DNA from 2 places in the Shinella sp. Sh6 genome. Region 2 is predicted to be linked to the other one. Evidence: predicted binding sites of a transcription regulator. Region 2 holds the regulator's gene; the other holds the start of a gene.
What was found. The regulator PhoB, encoded in region 2, activates phosphate uptake and scavenging genes when phosphate is short. The targets are predictions, from matches to a motif close to TGTCATNNANCTGTCAT.
Positions count from the first base shown of each region.

Region 1: ACZ5TO_RS08830 (LTA synthase family protein) is a predicted target of PhoB. The motif match lies at 2,735-2,751, and genes of this name have one in related genera.

Region 1 covers NZ_AP044005.1:1,796,922-1,804,311, forward strand. The annotation lists gene ACZ5TO_RS08820 (NYN domain-containing protein) at 1-715, opposite strand, end outside; gene ACZ5TO_RS08825 (NAD+ synthase) at 812-2,491, opposite strand; gene ACZ5TO_RS08830 (LTA synthase family protein) at 2,787-4,715, shown strand; gene ACZ5TO_RS08835 (DUF1003 domain-containing protein) at 4,871-5,401, shown strand; gene ACZ5TO_RS08840 (TadE/TadG family type IV pilus assembly protein) at 5,546-5,968, shown strand; gene ACZ5TO_RS08845 (pilus assembly protein TadG-related protein) at 5,970-7,390, shown strand, end outside.
Region 2 covers NZ_AP044005.1:102,567-109,956, reverse strand. The annotation lists gene ACZ5TO_RS00530 (Hsp33 family molecular chaperone) at 1-63, opposite strand, end outside; gene argF (ornithine carbamoyltransferase) at 259-1,170, opposite strand; gene ACZ5TO_RS00520 (acetylornithine transaminase) at 1,199-2,389, opposite strand; gene ACZ5TO_RS00515 (GcrA family cell cycle regulator) at 2,813-3,352, shown strand; gene phoB (phosphate regulon transcriptional regulator PhoB) at 3,725-4,408, opposite strand; gene phoU (phosphate signaling complex protein PhoU) at 4,420-5,148, opposite strand; gene pstB (phosphate ABC transporter ATP-binding protein PstB) at 5,191-6,006, opposite strand; gene pstA (phosphate ABC transporter permease PstA) at 6,020-7,330, opposite strand; gene pstC (phosphate ABC transporter permease subunit PstC) at 7,345-7,390, opposite strand, start outside.

The DNA of each region.
Region 1 (7,390 bases), 1.7 Mb from region 2:
CCACCTTCTTCAAAACCGGTGCTTTCAACCGCGCCTTCCTGTTGTTGTCTGCCAGTTCGACACCGGAGAAAGCCAGCAACTTGCTGAGCTGGCTGTGTCCATAAGCCTTCACCTCGAAATCCGGCTGAAAGGTTTTAAGTGCCTTCATGACGTCATGCAGCCCGATCCATCCGCCATCGAGCGGTGGTGCAGCAAGGAAGGCTCTTTTCAGAATATCCGCCTTCAATGCACGGCACGGAGCGGGAGCGCCTACCTGCTTGTCGACCGCGGTTGCCGACATCGCCTGCGCTTTCGGAGTATCGAACATCTTGAAGACATCGCAGGCCGCACGAAAGCGAGCAGAGGCATGCGGCATCCCCATGCCGACAAATGTTTGCCCGCCTTGCCGTATCCGCATCGCCAGTTGCGTAAAGTCGCCGTCGCAGGTGGCAAGGCAGAACACATCCGCGTCGGTCGTATGGAACAGGTCGAGGGCATCGATGACAAGGGCGATGTCGGCGCCATTCTTTCCCGCTGCGCCGGCAACCGTCTGGCAGGCCGTCAATGCATGACGTGGCACCACGTCCAGCCACGAGGCCAGACCTTGGGAAAAATCGCCGTACACGCGGCGGTGGGACAACGTTCCATGCCGTTCCGCCTCGACGAGGATGGCATCCGCAAGCGATGGCGGCATATTCTCCGCGTCGATGAACAGCGCGACATTCCGCTCAGACATTGGCCATCATCCTCCCAGGCAGACGGGGAGAGTAACAAACGCCGGCTTGGCCACAATCCTGCCGTGCCGCCCTTCTTCAGCCAGGGTTAATACATCCTACCCCCGGTCGCGGAAGCGGTTGGTAATGGGATAGCGGCGGTCGCGGCCGAAGTTCTTCTTGGTGATCTTGACGCCGGGGGCGGACTGGCGGCGCTTGTATTCGGCGATGTAGAGCAGGTGCTCGATGCGGTGAACCGTCGCCTCGTCGTGGCCGCGCGCGACGATCTCGTCGGTGCCCATCTCCTTCTCGACGAGGCATTCGAGGATATCGTCGAGCACCGGATAGGGCGGCAGCGAATCCTGGTCGGTCTGGTTGGGGCGCAGCTCCGCCGAGGGCGCCTTGTCGATGATGTTGGCCGGGATGACCTCGCCGGAAGGCCCGAGCGCGCCCGGCGGCACATGGGCGTTGCGCCAGCGCGACAGGGCGTAGACCTGCATCTTGTAGAGGTCCTTGATCGGGTTGAAGCCCCCGTTCATGTCGCCGTAGAGCGTGGCGTAGCCGACCGACATTTCCGACTTGTTGCCGGTGGTGACGACCATCGAGCCGAACTTGTTGGAGATCGCCATGAGGATGGTGCCGCGCGCGCGGCTCTGCAGGTTTTCTTCCGTGATCCCCTCTTCCGTACCCTCGAAGAGCTCGGCGAGCGAGGAGAGGAAGCCCGTCACCGGCGCCTCGATGGGCACGATGTCGTAGCGGCAGCCGAGGGCCTTGGCGCAATCGGCCGCGTCCTTCAGCGAATCCTTCGAGGTGTAGCGGTAGGGCAGCATCACGCAGCGCACGCGCTCCTCGCCGAGCGCATCGACGGCGATGGCCGCGCAGATGGCCGAGTCGATGCCGCCCGAAAGGCCGAGCACCACATTCTTGAAGCCGTTCTTGTTGACGTAGTCGCGGAAGCCCAGCAGGCAGGCGCGGTAGTCCGCCTCCTCGCTTTCGGGAATGCGCGACATCGGGCCGGCGTCGCACACCCAGCCGCCGCCCTGCCGCTTCCAGGTGGTGAGCGCGATCGCCTCCTCGAACTCGCTCATCTGGAAGGCGAGCATCTTGTCGGCGTTGAAGGCGAAGCTCGCACCGTCGAAGACCAGTTCGTCCTGTCCGCCGAGCTGGTTGGCATAGACGAGCGGCAGGCCGGTCTCGATGACCTGCCTGAGGGCGACCTGGTGGCGCACGTCCACCTTACCGCGATAATAGGGCGAGCCGTTCGGCGACAGGAGGATTTCCGCGCCGCTCTCGGCCAGCGTCTCGCACACGCCGAGCTCGCCCCAGATGTCCTCGCAGATCGGGATGCCGAGGCGCACGCCGCGGAAGTTCACCGGCCCGGGCATGGCGCCCTGGTCGAAGACGCGCTTCTCGTCGAACTCACCGTAGTTCGGCAGGTCCACCTTGTCGCGGACGGCGATCACCTTGCCGCCGTCGAGCACGGCGACGGCGTTGTAGCGCCCCGTCTCGTCCTGCCGGGGAAAGCCGATGACGACGCCCGGCCCGCCATCCGCCGTGTCGGCGGCAAAATCGTCGATCGCCCGGCGGCAGGCCTTCAGGAAGGCCGGCTTCAGCACGAGGTCCTCCGGCGGATAGCCGGAAATGAAGAGTTCCGTCAGGAGCAGGAGGTCGGCGCCCTGCCGGGCGGCATCCTCGCGGGCGGCGCGCGCCCTGGCAAGGTTGCCGGCGACGTCGCCGACGGTCGGGTTGAGCTGCGCGACGGCGATGCGCAGGGTCGTCTTTTCAGTCTCGGAAGTCATGTCTGCGGACCCGTCTCCTCATGGTGTCCGATCCTGCGGCCGCACGCGGTTGTCGCATCTCGAACGGTCGACAAGCTCTTTAGAGCATCGGGGGCGTTTTGGGAATGAAGCGCGGCGCCGATTACGCATCCTTCGCCTGCAAGTCCTCGTTTTTCAATGCTTCCGGCGCTCATGGCGGCCCCGCAACAGGGGGAACCAATCCACCGCGAGAACGTTGCAGAAACCGTTCATCCCCTGTTCAAGATGACATCCGTATGACAGATACGCGAAACTTTTATGAAATCTGGAGACGGCCTTGGCTATCTTTACATCCGCAGCCGTGGCGATCGAAACCACCGAAGAGCGTGCCGGCAAGGCAGGCTTCCTCACGCGCCATGCCAGGGCGCTCGCCGTGCTGCGCTCGCTTGCCGTCTCCGCGCTTCTCGCCCTTCTCACCGTCGCCGCCATCGAGCTCATCACGCGCGGCTCGCTCGCCCAGACTTGGACGTTCCTGACCAATCCGCAGCAGCCGGGCTGGACGACGGTCGGCGTCTTCTTCCTGCTCTTCCTCACCGTCGACGCGCTGATCGGCCGCCAGCACAAGGCCGTGCTGATCGTCTTCCCGCTCGCCGTGCTGATGGGCTTCATCTCGCAGCAGAAGCAGGTCTTCCTGACCGACCCGCTCTATCCGACGGACCTGCTCTTCGGCCGCCAGATCCTCGAACTGATGCCGGTCCTCGTGAAGGACCGGCCGTGGACGGCCGCCGGCCTTGCGGTCGCGCTCGTCGTTGCCGTCGTCGGCCTCGTCAGCCTTCTTGTCTTCGCCTGGCGCCGCTTCCGGCCGCTGACGGGCAAGGAGCGCCTGACGCGCCTCGCGCTTGCGCTGCCGCTTCTCGCCGGCTTCGTCTCGATCATGGACTACAACGACTTCTCCTGGGTCCGCGACCGGCTGAAGGTCTTCCCGATCATGTGGGACCAGGCGGAGAACTATCGCCATAACGGCTTCGTCATGGCGTTCGCGATCAACCTGCCGATGGCCAACGTCAAGGCGCCGGCCGGCTACATGATCGACGCCATCGACAAGATCCCGTCGAAGCCCATGCCCGCCGGCACGACGCACCGCTCCAAGCCGGACGTCATCGTGCTGATGAGCGAGTCCCTGTGGGATCCGACGCGTCTCGACACGGTCAAGCTCTCGGAAGACCCGATGCCGGTGATCCGCAAGAACCGCAGCGGCTCCGTCTTCTCGCCGGAATTCGGCGGCCTCACCGCCAATATCGAATTCGAGGCGCTGACGGGCTTCTCCAACGCGTTCCTGCCGACGGGCAGCATTCCCTACCAGCAGTATGTGCGCAAGCCGATCCCCTCGCTCGCCACGTTCTTCCGCGCGGAAGGCTATACGGCGCGCGCCATCCACCCGTTCTCCGGCTGGTTCTGGAACCGCACGAGCGTCTACAAGGCCTTCGGCTTCGAGACCTTCAAGGATGTCGACAAGATGCCGCCGCTGGCAAAGCGCGGCAACTTCACCTCGGACGAGGCGCTGACCAAGGAGATCATCCGCCAGGCGGACAGCCAGGAGGATCCGTTCTTCTTCTTCGCCGTCACGCTGCAGGGCCATGGCCCCTATGACGACGGCCGCTACGCCAGGACCGACATCAAGGTCGACGGCCGGCTCGACGCCCGCGACACGCGCATGCTCGCAAGCTACGCGCAGGGCGTGAAGGAGGCCGACGGCAGCCTGAAGATGCTGATGGACTGGGCGAAGGAACGCGACCGCGAGACGATCATCGTCATCTTCGGCGACCACCTGCCGCCGCTCAACACGGTCTACAAGAACTCCGGCTACATGCAGGGCATCACCGCCTCGCGCAAGGGCACGCCCGAGCAGATGAAGAAGGAGCACGAGACCCCGCTCGTCATCTGGTCGAACAAGACCGGCGTCGACAAGGAGATCGGCACGGTCAGCCCGGCCTTCCTCTCCTATTACCTCCTCAAGGAGGCGGGCTTCGAGCATCCTTACTACACCGGCTTCCTCGGCGCCGTACACGACAGGCTTCGCGTCATCGACCGCTACATGCTGATCGACGCCAAGGGCAACGCGACGCCCGACTGGGCCCGCCAGAAGACCGTCGACCCGCTGGTGCGCGACTACCGCTTCCTCCAGCACGACATCATGTTCGGCAAGCAGTACGGCCTTGAACGCTTCTTCGATTCCCATGCGGAACTGATGTCGGCGGGCTACTGATTTTCATCGGAACGGCGCCAGAGTCTGTCCGACTCATTCTGAACCGGACAGACTCCGGGATTGTTTGTTTTCGTTTGTCTTTTCGGGAAAACCGGTTTCCACTTTTCCCTGACAAACTCTAGGCTAACGGTTCTGATTCCCTCCGGAGCCTCGCTATGAGACCTTTCGACGACGCCGCACAAATCCTCTTCGGCAAGTCCGCCGACCAGCTCGACGAGACGGAGCGGGAGGTATTGCTGCATTCCCGCGAGGGGCGCATCCTCTCGGAAGACCGCAACGTCGCCTATGAGGCGCGGCAATCGCTCGGCGATCGGGTGGCCGACGCCATCGCCCGGGTCGGCGGATCGTGGACCTTCATCATCGGCTTCCTCCTCTTCCTCGTCGTCTGGACGCTCGCCAACACCGTCCTGCTGTCGCGGGATGCCTTCGACCCCTATCCCTTCATCTTCCTCAACCTCGTGCTTTCCATGCTCGCGGCGCTGCAGGCGCCGATCATCATGATGTCGCAGAACCGGCAGGCCGCCCGCGACCGCTTCGAGGCCTCCAAGGACTACGAGGTCAACCTGAAGGCCGAAATCGAGCTGATCGCGCTGCATCACAAGATCGACACCTATCTTCTCGACGAGATCGCCGCCCTCAAGCTGGAAATCCTGCGCCTGCGCGAGGCGTTGCGGCAGCAGGAATGACACGTCCCCACAACCTGAAATACCCATAAATCTCACAAAATCAATCTATAGGAGAAATTAAGATTCGCGGAGCACGATATGCGTGCATCCGCCTTCCGGATGCGGGAATGCCACGTCGCCAGACAATCCCAAGGAGGAGATGTCATGCACGCCCTTACCCGCCTGTCGAAGGATCGCGCCGGCACCTCGGCGCTGGAATTCGCGATCATCGCGCCGCTTTTCTTTCTCACGCTCTTCACGCTGATCGCCTACGGCATCTACCTTTCCGTCACCCATTCCGTGCAGCAGATCGCGGCGGATGCGGCACGCACGGCGGTGGCCGGCCTCAACCCGGCCGAGCGCGTCACGCTGGTCAACCGCTATCTCGACGCCTCGCGCCTCGACTATTCCTTCATCAACCGGGCGAAGATGCATGTCGAGGTCAGCGACGATCCCGGCAATGCCGACCAGTTCACCGTGACGATCACCTACGATTCCAGCGACCTGCCGATCTGGAAGCTCTTCACCTTCGCCCTGCCGCAGGAGAAGATCGAGCGTTATGCCACGGTGCGCGTGGGAGGGCTGTAGGATGCAGCCGTCCCGCCTCCTTGCCGACCGCTCCGGCAATATCGGCACGCTCGCCGCCCTCAGCCTGCCGCTGATGATCTTCTCGCTCGCCCTCGGCGTCGACTACGGCTATTTCACCGTGCAGCGGCGCCAGTTGCAGGCTTCAGTGGACCTTGCCGCCATCGCCGCCGCTTCGAGCGTCGGTGAGGCGGAGAAGTCGGCCGCGGCCTATTTCGCGCTCAACAAGCTGCCCGTCACCGTCACGGGCAGGGACGGACTCACCATTCCCCCGGCAATCGCGCTCGCAAGGGACGGCATGCCCCTTGCGGCCGCCCATGTCGAGCGCGGCCGCTATGTCGCCGATCCCGATATCGCACCCGAGGCGCGCTTCAAGCCTGCCGGCGCGGATGCCGACGCCGCGCGCGTCACCCTCAGCCGGCCCGCCGATCTCTTCGTGTCGGCGATGTTCCTGCCAAAGCCGCCGCTCCTTTCCGCGACGGGCACGGCCTCGCGCTCGAAGATCGCGGCCTTCTCGCTCGGCACACGCCTTGCCAGCCTCAACGACGGCATCCTCAATGCCCTGCTCGGCCAGCTTCTCGGCACGACCCTCTCCCTGAAGGCGATGGATTACCGGGCGCTCGTCGATGCCGATATTTCCGTCCAGCCCTTCCTCAAGGCCGTCGCGACCCGCCTCGACCTGACGGCGGCGACCTACGAGGACGTGCTGAATGCCGGCCTCACCATGCCCGAGCTTCTCGCCGCGATGGGCGCCGTGGACGGGCTTTCCGGCCCCGTGCGTTCGGCGCTGCGCCTCATCGAGCAGGCGACGGCCGGCAGCAAGGTCAAGCTGCCGCTCTCGCGCATCCTCAACCTCGATCCGAAGAAGGGCCTTGCCGTCGCGACCGGCGGCGACTGGGCGATGTCCGTCAATGCGCTGCAGATGATATCCGCCGCCGCGGGGCTCGCCAATGGCGGCAAGCAGGTGGCGCTCGACGCCGGCGCCGCCCTTCCCGGCCTTGCCGGCGTCAGCGTGAAGCTCGCCATCGGCGAACCGCCGGTCGAAACGCCCGCCCACCGGCTCGGCGCACCCGGCAGCGCCGTGCGCAGCGCCCAGACCCGGCTTGCCGTCGAGGTGAGCGTCGACGGCCTTGCCGCCCTTGCGGGCCTGCGCGTGAAACTGCCGCTCTACGTGGAGGTCGCCGCGTCGGAGGCGAAGCTCGCCGACATCCGCTGCCTCGGCGGTACGCCGGAAAATGCCGAGGTGGCGGTGGATACCGTGCCGGGCGTCGCGGAGATCGCGATCGGCAAGGTCGATCCTTCCGTCCTTTCGGATTTTTCCGACGAGCCGCGCGTCGAAAAGGCCCGCATCGTCGATTCCGCGCTGCTTGCCATCAATGCGCTGGCGCATGGCGAGGTGAAGAACCTCGGCAAGACCCGCCTCAC
Region 2 (7,390 bases):
CGGCAGCACATGGTCGTCGCCGGCAAAGCCGGGCTCGCCGAGTTTCAGGGCATTTTCCGCCATCATCATTCTGCTCCTTGCACGCCGCGGCGGCGGCCGGCCCCGGGGCCGGCCGCGCACGACAGCGTCTAACCGTGATTTCGCGCTCCCGACGCCGATCATTTCATACCGGGCGGGCATGCGCCAGAGACGGCGCCTTCCGGCGCCTTGCGATGGCCCCTAGATCGGGTGCGGCTTTCAGCTTTTCAAGATGCCCCGTCAGACGGCGCCGAAGCACCAGGCGAGGATCGACTTCTGCGCGTGCAGGCGGTTTTCCGCCTCGTCGAAGACCACGGACTGCGGGCCGTCGATCACCTCGTCCGTCACCTCCTCGCCGCGATGGGCCGGCAGGCAATGCATGAAGAGCGCATCCTTGTCGGCGCGCGCCATGAGCTGCTTGTTGACCTGGTAGGGCTGGAAGATGTTGTGGCCGCGCGCGCGGTGCTCCTGGTTCATCGAGACCCAGGTGTCGGTGACGACGAGGTCGACGCCGTCGACCACCGCATCGGCATCGTGGCCGAGCAGGATGTTGCCGCCGTTGTCGCGCGCCCAGTTGAGGATCCTGTCGTCGGGCTCCGAGCCCATCGGCACGGCCATCTTCATCGTGTAGCCGAAGCGGGCGGAGCCCTCGACGAAGGAATGCAGCACGTTGTTGCCGTCGCCCGTCCAGGCGAAGGTCTTGCCCTTGGTGGAGCCGCGATGCTCCTCGAAGGTCATGATGTCGGCCATGATCTGGCAGGGATGCGTGAGGTCCGTCAGCGCGTTGATGACCGGCACGGTGGCGTGCTCGGCAAGCTCCAGCAGGCGCGAATGATCGGTCGTGCGGATCATGATGGCATCGACATAGCGCGAGAGGACCTTGGCCGTGTCGCCGATCGTCTCGGCGCGGCCGAGCTGCATTTCCGTGCCCGACAGGAACAGCGTCTCGCCGCCGAGCTGGCGCATGCCGACGTCGAAGGAAACGCGCGTGCGGGTGGAGGGCTTCTCGAAGATCATCGCGAGCATCTTGCCGGCGAGGGGCTTTGCTTCCGTGCCGGCCTTGTTGGCGGCCTTGCGCTTGTGCGCATCGTCCATGATGACGCGGAGATCGCTTTCCGAAACGGCGGAAAGGTCGAGAAAATGCTTTGCCATGATATGTCCTGTCTGTTCCGGTGCCCGGTCAGGCGGCCTTTGCCGCCGTCAGCTTTTCGGCGGCGCGCTCGATGCGTGCGAGGCCTTCGCGCGCTTCCTCCGCCGTCACGGTGAGCGGCGGCAGGAGGCGCAGCACGTTGTCGCCGGCCGGCACGCCGAGCAGCTTTTCCGCGCGCACGGCGGCAAGGAGCTCGGCGACGGGGATCTTCGACTTGATGCCGAGCATCAGGCCCTCGCCGCGCACGTCCTCGATGATCTCGGGGAAGCGGTCCTTCAAGGCCGCAAGGCCCTGGCGGAAGACGAGGGCGACGTCGCGCACATGCTCAAGGAAGCCTTCTTCCAGCACCACGTCCAGCACCGCGTTGCCGACGGCCATGGCGAGCGGGTTGCCGCCATAGGTGGAGCCGTGCGTGCCGGCGACCATGCCGGAGGCCGCCTCGCCCGTGGCAAGGCAGGCGCCCATGGGGAAGCCGCCGCCGATGCCCTTGGCGACCGCCATGATATCCGGCGTGACGCCCGACCATTCATGGGCGAAGAGGCGGCCGGTGCGGCCGACGCCGGACTGCACCTCGTCGAGGATCAGGAGGAGGCCGTATTCGTCGCAGAGGCCGCGCAGCTCCTGCAGGAACTCCTTAGGCACGGGGCGGATGCCGCCCTCGCCCTGCACCGGCTCGATGAGGATGGCCGCCGTCTCCTCGGTGATCGCGTCCTTGACGGCGGCGATGTCGCCGAAGGGGACCTTGAGGAAGCCGGGCGCCTTGGGGCCGAAGCCCTCGATATACTTCTCCTGCCCGCCGGCCGCGATGGTGGCGATGGTGCGGCCGTGGAAGGCGCCGTCGAAGGTGATGATGTGGAACTTGCCGGGATGGCCCTTGGCGAAATGGTAGCGCCGCGCCGTCTTGATCGCGCATTCCAGCGCCTCGGCGCCGGAATTGGTGAAGAACACCTTGTCGGCGAAGGTGGTCTCCGTCAGGCGGCGGCCGAGGCTTTCCTGGCCGGGCACCTCGTAGAGGTTCGACAGGTGCCAGACCTTGTCGGCCTGGTCCTTCAGCGCGGCGACGAGATGGGGATGGGCATGGCCGAGCGAGGTGACGGCGACGCCGGCGGCGAAATCGAGATATCGCTCTCCCTTTTCGTCGAACAGCCAGACGCCCTCCCCGCGCGTGAACCGGAGCGGTGCACGCAGATAGGTTTCATAGAGCGGCGCGGCATCGGCCATGGCGCGGTTCCTTCGAAAAGAGATGCGGAAAACGGGTCCTGGGCTTGACTTTTCCGGATACCGGAAAAATCAAAAGCCGCCTTTCGGCGGCATGCGGGCACTATCCGCATTTCGCCCGGGCCTGTCAACAAAATCGCGGCCTCAAACGGCGCTGAACCTCCCGCAAGGTGAGGATTCGCGGCGCATCGGGAGGTGTCGCTATCGAGTCACACCCGACCAGCAAGTTGGGGAAAACCTCGAAATCGATTCGCGCCGATTCCCGCGACTCTTGTCACGGAGTCCCCCGGTCTCTAGGTTAAAGACCAATTACTAGACTGCATGCGGCGGAACTAGTCACCAAAGAGTTGAAGGCGTTCAGGTCCCGGACCCGTCCGGGACGCGACGAGGGATTCCCGCATCGAACGCCGAGCGGAGACGAAAAGCATGAACTGGACAGACGAGCGGGTCGAGAAACTCAAGAAGCTCTGGAGCGAAGGCCTGAGCGCGAGCCAGATCGCCGCCCAACTCGGCGGCGTCAGCCGCAACGCGGTCATCGGCAAGGTGCACCGGCTGAACCTGCCGGGCCGCGCCAAGGCCGGCGGCACGCCGAGCGCCGCCCGCCCGAAGCGCCCGGCAGCGGCAACGCCCCGCCCCTCGGCCTTCCAGGCCCGTCCGGTCGCCGCCCGCGCCGCCGTCCGGCCCGCCGATACGGGTATCGCCAAGGAAGACGCCGACGCCGGCTTCGAGATCCGCAGCGAGCAGCTTCCCGTTCCGGCCAACGGCAACAACGGCGTGGTCGTGCCGATGTCGCGCCGGCTGGAGCTGACGCAGCTCACCGAGCGCACCTGCAAGTGGCCGATCGGCGATCCGCTCAACGACGACTTCCATTTCTGCGGCAACGAGTCCCCGGACAACTCGCCCTACTGCACCTACCACCAGCGCCTCGCCTACCAGCCCTCCGCCGAACGCCGGCGGATGCGCTGACAGGCACCGACGCGGAATGAGATGCGGGCCCGGAAGGGCCCGTTTTCGTTTGGGGCGTTCGGACGAAGGCAGCAGCGTTTTGCAGTCTTCCTACTTCCTCTCCATATCCCTACCGCCTCCCCTCCGCCCGGTCCGCATCCTGCGCCCTCTTCTCATCCCCGCTCCCTCTCCTCTCATCCCCGCTCCCTCTCGGTCGTCATCCTCGGGCTTGACCCGAGGATCCATGCCACAAACTCCGCTCATGCCGTGACGCGTGGATCCTCGGGTCAAGCCCGAGGATGACGACCGAGAGGGAGCAGCGAGCGGAGGAGCCCCTCAAACGCGAAACGGGCCCCGCAGGGCCCGCTTGCCTCCCCGAAACGAATGGCCCGCTCAGGCTTCCAGCGAATAGCCGGCGCCGCGGACGGTGCGGATGACGTCTTGCATGCCCGCGAAATTGAGGGCCTTGCGGAGGCGGCCGACATGGACGTCGACGGTGCGCTCGTCGACATAGATGTCGTGGCCCCAGACGCCGTCGAGGAGCTGGGAGCGCGAGAAGACGCGGCCGGGGGAGGTCATCAGGAATTCGAGAAGGCGGAATTCCGTAGGGCCGAGGCGCACCTCGCGGGTGCGACGATGGACGCGGTGGGTCTCGCGGTCGAGCTCGATGTCGCCGCAGCGCAGCACCGTCGAGACGACTTCGGGCTTGGCCCGGCGCAGCATGGCGCGCACGCGGGCGACGAGCTCGGGCGTCGAGAAGGGCTTGACCACATAGTCGTCCGCGCCGGTGGCAAGGCCGCGCACGCGCTCGCTCTCCTCGCCGCGCGCCGTCAGCATGATGATCGGCAGGCGCTCGGTCTCCGGCCGCTGGCGCAGGCGCCGGCAGAGTTCGATGCCGGAAACGCCCGGCAGCATCCAGTCGAGGATGAGGAGGTCCGGCATGCGCTCCTGCAGGCGCATCTCGGCCTCGTCGCCGGAAAGGATCGTATCGACCTCGAAGCCCTCGGCTTCGAGGTTGTAGCGCAGGAGGACGCTCAGCGCCTCCTCGTCTTCCACCACCGCGATTCTCGGCACCATGGGCGCGTCCCTTACTCGGAGGCTTCGGAAAGGTCGGCAGCGACCACCGACGTGGAAGTGTCGTCCTTCGGGCGCTCGCCCTCGGGCTGCGAGCCGGTCGCCATGTAGTAGATGGTCTCGGCGATGTTGGTCGCATGGTCGCCGATGCGCTCGATGTTCTTGGCGCAGAACAGGAGGTGCGTGCAGGGCGTGATGTTGCGCGGATCCTCCATCATGTAGGTGAGCAACTCGCGGAACAGCGAGGTGTAGATCGCGTCGATCTCGTCGTCGCGCTCGCGGATCGCCTTCGCCTTGTCGACCGAGCGGGTAGCGTAGACGTCGAGCACTTCCTTGAGCTGCATAAGGGCGAGCTCGGCGAGGTGCTCGAGACCGCGGGCGAGCGTGCGCGGCATGCCCGAGCTCTGCACGGCGATGACGCGCTTTGCGGTGTTCTTGCCGAGGTCGCCGACGCGTTCCAGCTCGGCGGCGATGCGGATGGCGCCCATGATCTCGCGCAGGTCCGCGGCCATCGGCTGGCGTTTGGCGATGGTGACGATCGCCTTCTCGTTGATCTGCCGCTCGGCATTGTCGAGGATGATATCCTCGGAAATGACCTTCTGGGCCAGCGCCGCATCCGTGGTGACGAGGGCGCGGACGGAATCGGCGACCATCTGCTCGGCGGTGCCGCCCATCTCGGAGATACGGCGGGAGAGGTATTTCAGTTCTTCGTCATAGGCGGAGACGATATGGGAGGGGGCCATGGTTCTGTCCTTGATGCGCGCGGGTTCGGGGGAGCTTGGGCGTCAGCCGAAGCGGCCCATGATGTAGTCCTGCGTGCGCTGGTCGTCCGGGTTGGTGAACATCTTGTCGGTGTCGTTCTCCTCGACGAGGTTGCCGAGGTGGAACATGGCGGTGCGCTGCGAGACGCGGGCCGCCTGCTGCATCGAATGCGTCACGATGACGATGGTGAAATTGGCGCGCAGCTCGTGGATCAGTTCCTCCACCTTGGCGGTGGCAATGGGGTCGAGCGCCGAGCAGGGCTCGTCCATCAGGATGACCTCGGGGCTGACGGCGACGGCTCTGGCGATGCACAGGCGCTGCTGCTGGCCACCGGAAAGGCCCGTGCCGCTTTCCTGCAGGCGGTCCTTCACCTCGTTCCACAGGCCCGCCTTCTGCAGGCTCTGCTCGACGATGGCGTCCATGTCGGCCTTGGCTTTCGCAAGGCCGTGGATGCGCGGGCCATAGGCGACGTTCTCGTAGATCGATTTCGGGAACGGGTTCGGCTTCTGGAAGACCATGCCGACGCGGGCGCGCAGCTCGACCACGTCGATTGCCGGGTCGTAGATGTCGTCACCGTCGAGCGTGATGCGGCCGGTGACACGGCAGCCGTCGATCGTGTCGTTCATGCGGTTGAGCGTGCGCAGGAACGTCGACTTGCCGCAGCCGGACGGGCCGATGAGGGCCGTCACGGTGTTTTCGCGTACATCGAGATTGACGTCGTAAAGGGCGCGCTTCTCGCCGTAATAGACCGAAACGTCCCTGCCGATCATCTTGTAGGAAATGTCGTTCATTTTTCCGTCCAGCGCTTTCTCGACTGCGGCTTCTGACATGATGTTCATCTGACGGGTCCTTTTACCAGCGCCGTTCGAAGCGGCGGCGCAGCAGGATCGCGCCGACGTTCATGAGGATGAGGAAGAGAAGGAGCACGATGATGGCGCCCGACGTGCGCTCCACGAAGGCGCGCTCGGCCTCGTTCGCCCACATGTAGATCTGCACCGGAAGGGCCGTCGCCGGATCGAGCGGCGTTGCCGGAACGTCCGCCACGAAGGCGACCATGCCGATGAGGAGGAGCGGCGCGGTTTCACCCAAAGCATGGGCAAGGCCGATGATCGTGCCGGTGAGGATGCCCGGCATGGCAAGCGGCAGGACGTGGTGGAACACGGTCTGCATCTTCGAGGCGCCGAGGCCGAGGGCCGCCGCGCGGATCGACGGCGGCACCGCCTTCAGCGCCGCGCGGGTCGCGATGATGATGGTCGGCAGCGTCATCAGTGTCAGCACCAGGCCGCCGACGAGGGCCGCCGAGCGCGGGAAGCCGGCGAAGTTGACGAAGACGGCAAGGCCGAGCAGGCCGTAGACGATGGAGGGCACGGCCGCGAGGTTGTTGATGTTCACCTCGATCAGGTCGGTGAGGCGGTTCTTCGGCGCGAACTCCTCCAGGTAGATCGAGGCGGCGACGCCGATCGGCAGCGAGAGCGCCAGCACGATCAGCATCATGTAGAGCGAGCCAACGAGCGCGACGCCGACGCCGGCGGCCTCCGGGCGGCTGGAGGCGCCGTTGACGAAGAGGCCGGTGTTGAAGTGCTTGGAGAGCGCGCCGCTTTCGGCGAGCTGGTTCATCCAGCCGACCTGCCTGTCGGAGATTTTTCGGTCCTTCTCCGGCACGTCGAGATTGATCTGGCCCTTGAAGGCGGAATCGAGGTCGCCGGAGGCGAGGAACGTCACGTCGCGCGTCGTGCCGATGATCGACGGATCGGCGACGACGAGGTCGCGGAGCTGGGTGCGCACGCTGTCCGAGATCAGGCCGTTCACCACCTTGAGGCCGGCCCGGTCCTTCTCGTCGACGCCCAGCACCTTCGCGAGCGCATTGCGGGCGACGACCGGATAGTTGGCCGAGACGAGCTTCTGCGGGTTGGCGGCGCGCTCGTTGTCCTTGTCGATGACCTGTTCGGAGAATGCGACCGGAATGGTGATCATCGACTGCTGGAAGGCCGTGTAGCCCTTGGAGACCACGGAGAACAGGAGGAGGAACAGGAACAGGAGGCCGAAGCCGATGGCGGCCATGCCGTAGAAGCGGAAGCGGCGTTCGGCGGCGTAGCGGCGGCCGAGGCCGATATCGCGGCGCCCGGGCCGGGCGGAGGCGCCGATGGAGCTCATGGAAGACATGGGGGAGACCTGGCTCATTCGTACTGCTCCCGGTATTTGCGCACGATGTAGAGGGCGTAG